2 regions of the Arthrobacter sorbitolis genome follow, and region 2 is predicted to be linked to the other one. Evidence: predicted binding sites of a transcription regulator. Region 2 holds the regulator's gene; the other holds the start of a gene.
The links. The regulator HrcA, encoded in region 2, represses chaperone genes, less so after heat shock. The targets are predictions, from matches to a motif close to TTNGCACTCGNNNNNNNCGAGTGCNAA.

Region 1: groL (chaperonin GroEL) is a predicted target of HrcA. The motif match lies at 1,779-1,805, and genes of this name have one in related genera.

Annotation. Positions count from the first base shown of each region.
Region 1 covers NZ_JBTNDM010000010.1:33,542-36,949, forward strand. Annotated here, with positions in the region: gene ACX80K_RS14775 (DUF3263 domain-containing protein) at 54-356, shown strand; gene ACX80K_RS14780 (LytR C-terminal domain-containing protein) at 394-1,023, shown strand; partial or broken gene ACX80K_RS14785 (NINE protein) at 1,327-1,452, opposite strand; gene groL (chaperonin GroEL) at 1,967-3,408, shown strand, end outside.
Region 2 covers NZ_JBTNDM010000001.1:404,907-408,314, forward strand. Annotated here, with positions in the region: gene ACX80K_RS01995 (DUF4870 domain-containing protein) at 1-269, opposite strand, end outside; gene ACX80K_RS02000 (DUF3097 family protein) at 349-1,200, opposite strand; gene hrcA (heat-inducible transcriptional repressor HrcA) at 1,372-2,385, shown strand; gene dnaJ (molecular chaperone DnaJ) at 2,470-3,408, shown strand, end outside.

The DNA of each region.
Region 1 (3,408 bases), on a different contig from region 2:
TCCCCTCTACCATGGGATGACAGTTGTGCCGGTAGAGGGAAGGCGGTGGCGCGATGGCCGAGCCGGACGGGCACGCGGACGCCCTGCCACGGCAGGATGCGAAGCCGGCCCTGGGTGACCGCGAACAGCGCATGCTCGCCCTCGAGCGCGAATGGTGGAAGTACTCCGGTGCGAAGGAGCAGGCGATCCGCGACCTGTTCAACATGTCCGCCACGCACTACTACCAGGTGCTCAACGCGCTGATCGACACCGAGGCAGCCCTCGCCCACGACCCCATGCTGGTGAAACGGCTGAGGCGCCTGAGGTCCACCCGCCAGAAGGCCCGGTCGGCCCGCCGTCTCGGCGCGGACATCTGATCCGGTCGGCCGAAGGTCATGAGCGAAGGACAACTCCATGACCGATCACCCACGGGACGAGTTCGACAGGGTCCCGGAGGCTTCCGTGCGCCAGGGGGTCCACCGCGAACGGCTCATCCCGGCAGGGTCGGGAGGCCTGGGGCTCAGGATCACGGTGGGGGTGCTCGCCCTCGTGATCGGCCTGGGCGCGTATTTCCTCCTTCCGCGGCTCGGTTTCACCGGTGGGAGCGACGGCGCTACCGCCAGCCTCTCCACCAGCACACCCGGTGCGGCCACCACGCAGGACGACGAGCCATCCGGCGACCCCTCCGAGCAGACCGGGCCCGGCGCCGCTGGACAGGGGACCGGTGAACCGGGCGTGGACGCGACGTCGACAGCAGACGCCGGTGATCCCGACCGGAACCAGACGATCAATGTCCTCAACGGCACGGGCTCTCCCGGACTCGCGTCCGTGGCGGCGGCCCGGCTGTCATCCGAGGGCTGGGTGTCGGTGCTGCCCGGTAACTGGGCGGGGGTGCAGCTGGAGACCTCGGCAGTCTTCTACGACGGCGAGGAGCAGCGTCCGGCTGCGGAAGCAGTGGCGGCCGATCTCGGCATCAGCACCCTGACGGACAGCCCAGGGATCTCGCCCTACATCTCGGTGGTGCTCGGTCCGGAGTTCCAGTAGGCGACCCGGTTCCGTAGGGGCCCGGATGCCTGCTCGTCCGCCTTCGGGCCGGGTAGCGCGAATCCCTGTGGAGTCGGCGCCGGAGTTCATGGCCCCGTCGTACGCGGGGCGGGCCGCGCTGGAGCGAGCCGGGCCGTCAGTCCTCGAGGGGACGCCGTGCGCATCGGTCCGGAACCGGCCGGACCCGACCAGGATCAGGATGCCCTCCACGAGGCCCCGGATGCCCGCCGCGATCGCGCTGAGCCCGAAGGTGAAGGACACGCGTGCGGTGGACAGGAGGACCAGGATGACGCCGATCGTCGTGTAGCCGGGGTAGAACCCGTGGATGCCGAGGGATCCGAGCAGGAGCCCCAGGACTCCGGCGATCACCCGGGACTTCTGGGGCACGTACGGCCCACCGTACTGTCCCGCGTTGTAGCCGCCCTGCATGTAGCCGGCTTGCGTCGGCGGGGACTGCGCGTAGGGTGCCTGCCCGTGGACAGCCTGACCCCTGGCCGCGCCGCCCGTGGAGTGCTGTCCAGGACGGAGGGGTTCCCGTCCCGGGCATCGGCTGCTGGTTCCTGCCTGTCGGACTGCCCTCGGGACCGGTTGCTGACGACGACACGGTGCACCCCTCTGCTCGTCGGAGGCCCGACCTATGCCGTCGACGCCCGGTGCGCCACGTCCCCCGGAGCGGTTGTTCCCGGCACTGCTGCGAGGGTCCCGGGGAGGGCCGGGCGGCTTGCACTCGCGGGGTGAGAGTGCTAATTATTGAGTTGGCACTCACGCGCGCAGACTGCTAGATCTGCGGGCGATGAGTGAAGCAGGCAAACCTCTGTGGTGGGGGTGGCGCTCGGGACGTGAAAGAGATCGTCCAGGCGCCGTCCGGCCGTCGCGGGCACCGCACACAGGCAGAGCATTCAAGTGCTTCAGATGCAACCGTCCCGAAAGGACCTAAGCCGTTATGGCCAAGATCATTTCTTTTGATGAAGAGGCCCGTCGCGGCCTCGAGCGAGGCCTCAACATCCTCGCCGATGCCGTCAAGGTAACGCTCGGCCCCCGTGGCCGTAACGTCGTGCTCGAGAAGAAGTGGGGTGCCCCCACCATCACGAACGACGGCGTGTCCATCGCCAAGGAGATCGAACTCGACGATCCGTTCGAGAAGATCGGTGCCGAGCTCGTCAAGGAGGTCGCCAAGAAGACGGACGACGTCGCAGGCGACGGCACCACCACTGCCACCGTGCTCGCCCAGGCCCTCGTCAAGGAAGGCCTGCGCAACGTCGCGGCCGGAGCCGACCCGCTGAGCCTGAAGCGCGGCATCGAGAAGGCCGTCAAGGCCGTCACCGACGAGCTGATCGCCTCCGCCAAGGAGATCGAGACGAAGGAGCAGATCGCTGCCACCGCGTCCATCTCCGCCGGTGACACGCAGATCGGTGAGCTCATCGCCGAAGCCCTCGACAAGGTGGGCAAGGAAGGCGTCATCACCGTCGAGGAGTCGAACACCTTCGGCCTCGAGCTGGAACTCACCGAAGGCATGCGCTTCGACAAGGGCTACATCTCGGGCTACTTCGTCACCGACGCCGAGCGCCAGGAGACGGTGCTCGAGGATCCCTACATCCTGATCGTCAACTCGAAGATCAGCAACGTCAAGGATCTCGTCGCCGTCCTCGAGAAGGTCATGCAGTCCGGCAAGCCGCTGCTGATCATCGCCGAGGACGTCGAAGGCGAAGCCCTCGCGACCCTCGTGGTCAACAAGATCCGTGGCACCTTCAAGTCCGTCGCCGTGAAGGCCCCGGGCTTCGGTGACCGCCGTAAGGCGCAGCTCGCCGACATCGCCATCCTCACCGGTGGCCAGGTCATCGCCGAGGAAGTGGGCCTCAAGCTCGAGACCGCCACCCTCGACCTGCTCGGCACCGCCCGCAAGGTCGTCGTGACCAAGGACGAGACCACCATCGTCGAAGGAGCCGGCGACGCCGACGCCATCGCCGGTCGCGTGGCCCAGATCCGTGCGGAGATCGAGAACTCCGATTCCGACTACGACCGCGAGAAGCTGCAGGAGCGCCTGGCCAAGCTGGCCGGCGGTGTCGCGGTCATCAAGGCCGGCGCGGCCACGGAGGTCGAGCTCAAGGAGCGCAAGCACCGTATCGAGGACGCCGTCCGCAACGCGAAGGCGGCTGTCGAGGAAGGCATCGTCGCCGGTGGCGGCGTAGCCCTCATCCAGGCCGGCGCCAAGGCGTTCGCCAACCTCGAGCTCACGGGTGACGAGGCCACGGGCGCGAACATCGTCCGCGTCGCCATCGATGCACCGCTGAAGCAGATCGCCTTCAACGCCGGCCTCGAGCCAGGCGTCGTCGTCGACAAGGTCCGCGGCCTGCCCTCGGGTCACGGCCTCAACGCGGCGACCGG
Region 2 (3,408 bases):
AGCAGCCAGGCGGCGAGGGCCAGGACGGTCGGCGGGAGCGTGAAGTTCAGCGCCTCCTTCGACTCCTGGGCGGTGAACGGGCCGCGGTCCTTGAAGATGAGGTAGATCAGCAGGGAGGGGATGAAACCCAGGATCCCGCCGAAGTGCGCCAGCGTGGCGAACTGGCGGTCCTCGGAGGCCGTCAGCGGAAGGGCTGTTGCCGGCGTGCCTTCGAACGCGGGGCGGGACTCGCCCCGGCCGTGGTGCTGGTGGTCGGCAGTGTTGGACAACGTCGATTCCTTCGGTGGCTGGCGGGAACTCTCCCCGGGAGTGTGCTTCTAGGATACGTGGTGGCCGGTGCTGAGCCGCTCAATCGCTCCCCGGCGGTGCGGTCAGGAAGTCGATGACCTCCTCGACCCGGCCGAGCAGCGAGGGCTCCAGATCGGCGTAGGTGCTGACGCCTGCGAGGATCCGCCTCCAGCCGTGTGCGACGGCGGCCTGATCGGAGTGCGGCCAGCCGAGACCCGCGAGGATGCCCGTCTTCCAGTCCTGGTGGCGGGGCACCACCGGCCACGCGTCGAGGCCCAGCGCGGCCGGCTTCACGGCCTGCCAGACGTCCACGTAGGGGTGGCCCACGATCAGGACGTGGTGGCGGGCGCCGGGCACGGTCATCGCCTGCTGCGCTATCCGCGATTCCTTCGTCCCCGGCAGGAGGTGATCGACGAGGATCCCGAGCCTCCGCTGCGGCCCGGGTCCGAAGGCGCGCACGGCCCCCTCGAGGTCGTCGACGCCGTGCAGCGGCTCGACGACGATCCCCTCCAGCCGCAGGTCGTCGCCCCACACCTTCTCGACCAGTTCGGCGTCGTGCTTGCCCTCCACCCAGATCCTGCTGGCACGCGCCGTCCTCGCACGTGCTCCGTCCACCCTGAGGGAGCCGGACGCCGTGCGCGTGGCAGCGGGTGCCGCCCGCACGACGGGGGCGACGACGTGCACGGGCGCGCCGTCGAGGAGGAATCCGTGGCCGAGCCGGAAGGTGCGCGTCTTCCCGCGCCGGTCCTCGAGGACCATGACGTGCAGTCCGCCGGACTTCTCGACGCGGACCACCGCACCGACGAAACCGCTCTGCACGTCCTCCAGGACCATGTCCTTCTCGACCGGGACGTCGGGCAGGACGGCCCGCTTCGGAGCCGCAATGTCCTGTGCTCCCCAGCCGTACTCCATGCCGAGCGTGTCCTTCCCGTGGGGGCTCCGGCGGTCTGCCGCGGCCCGGTCCCCAATGCTAACAATCGGTGCCGACGTACTAGACTTGGCACTTGGGTGTGTCGAGTGCTAACCGTTCGGAACCACCCGTGAAGCGCAGTCGTCAGGAGCGGACCCGGAGGTGACACAGGAATGAGTGAACCACGACGCCTAGAGGTGCTCCGGGCCATCGTCGAGGACTACGTCCACTCGCGGGAGCCCGTCGGCTCCAAGGCCCTCGTCGACCGCCACCGGCTGGGCGTCTCGTCCGCCACCATCCGCAACGACATGGCTGTCCTCGAGGAGGAGGGGCTCATCGCGGCCCCCCACACCAGTTCCGGCCGCATCCCCACGGACAAGGGCTACCGCCTCTTCGTCGACCGCATCTCCGAGGTGAAGCCGCTCTCGGCCGCCGAGAAGAAGGCCATCCAGACGCTCCTGGAGGGTGCCGACGACCTGGACGACGTGATGGACCGGACCGTGCGGCTCCTCGCGCAGCTCACCAACCAGGTCGCCGTCGTCCAGTTCCCGCGCGTCGGCGGAGCGTCGGTCCGGCACATAGAGTTCGTGCTGCTCGCTCCGCAGCAGATCCTCGTCGTCCTCATCGCCAGCAACGGCACCGTCCAGCAGCGCATCGTGCGCACCCCGGCGGCGATCCAGGAGACCGAGCTCGCGGAGCTCAGGCAGCGGATCCTCTCGGCCGTGTCCGGTGTGAAGCTGTCGGTGCTGCCCGCCGAGCTCGGTGGGGCGCTGTCGCAGCTGCCCCCTCCGCTGCGGGCCCACGGGGGTACGATCATCAGGACGCTGGAGCAGCTCGCAGGGCTCGGCCGCGACGACCGGATCCTGCTGGCCGGGACGGCGAACCTCGCCCGGTCCACCGGCGATTTTCCGCTGAGCATCGGCCCCGTCCTCGAGGCACTCGAGGAGCAGGTGGTCATGCTGCGGCTCCTCTCCGAGATGGAGTACGACGCCCGGGGCATCTCGGTGAGGATCGGGAGCGAGAACCCGTACGGCGGCCTGTCGGGGGCCTCCGTCGTGGCGACGGGCTACGGACCGGACGCGGGCGCGAAGCTCGGCGTCCTCGGGCCCACCCGCATGGACTACCCGACGACGATGGCCGCCGTGCGCGCCGTCGCCCGCTACCTCTCGAGGGTCCTCGAGGAGTAGGCCGGCGCCTCCCGGGGCGCCCCCGCATTTCCGCCGTACCGGCGAGCAGAGACAGAAGTTCCCAACAGGAAGTGATGTGCACGAGTGAGTAATCACTATGAGGTCCTCGGGGTCGCGCAGGGCGCGACCGGCGAGGAGATCAAGAAGGCGTACCGCAAGCTGGCGCGCAAGCTCCACCCGGACGTGAACACCGGTGACGACGCCGCCGAGGAGTTCAAGCGCGTCACGCACGCCTACGAGGTGCTCTCCGATCCCCAGAAGCGCCGCGTCTACGACACGACGGGCAACGAGAACGGGACCGACAACGGGTACGGCGCCGGCTACTCGGGCTCCGGGTTCGCGTTCCAGGACATCTTCGAGACCTTCTTCGGCGGCGGAGGGCAGCAGGCCGGCGCCCCGTCGCGGACACGCCGTGGGCAGGACGCCCTCATCAACGTGCGCATCGACCTCAGGGACGCCGTCTTCGGCGCCAACAAGAAGATCGAGGTGGACACCGCGGAGGTGTGCCCCACGTGCGACGGCACCTGCTGCCAGCCCGGCACGTCCGTCCGGACCTGCGACATCTGCGGCGGGTCCGGCCAGGTCCAGCGCGCGGTCCGGTCCATCCTCGGGCAGGTCATGACGAGCGCACCCTGCGGCACCTGCCAGGGCTACGGCACCGTGATCCCCAGCCCCTGCCACGAGTGCAGCGGCGAGGGCCGCATCCGCGCCCGGCGCACCCTGACCATCAAGGTCCCCGCCGGCGTGGGTACCGGCACGCGCATCCAGCTCGCCGGGCAGGGCGAGGCCGGGATCGCCGGCGGACCCCAGGGCGACCTGTACGTGGAGATCCGGGTCAACACCGATTCGACCTTCCTGCGCGACGGCGACGACCTGCACGTGACCCTGAGCGTCCCCATGACGGCGGCCGCGCTCGGCACCAGCGTGCACCTGGAGACGTACGACGGCGACCAGGAACTCGTGATCAAGCCCGGCACGCAGTCCGGTGAGATCCTGACGCTCCGCGGACTCGGGGTCACGCAC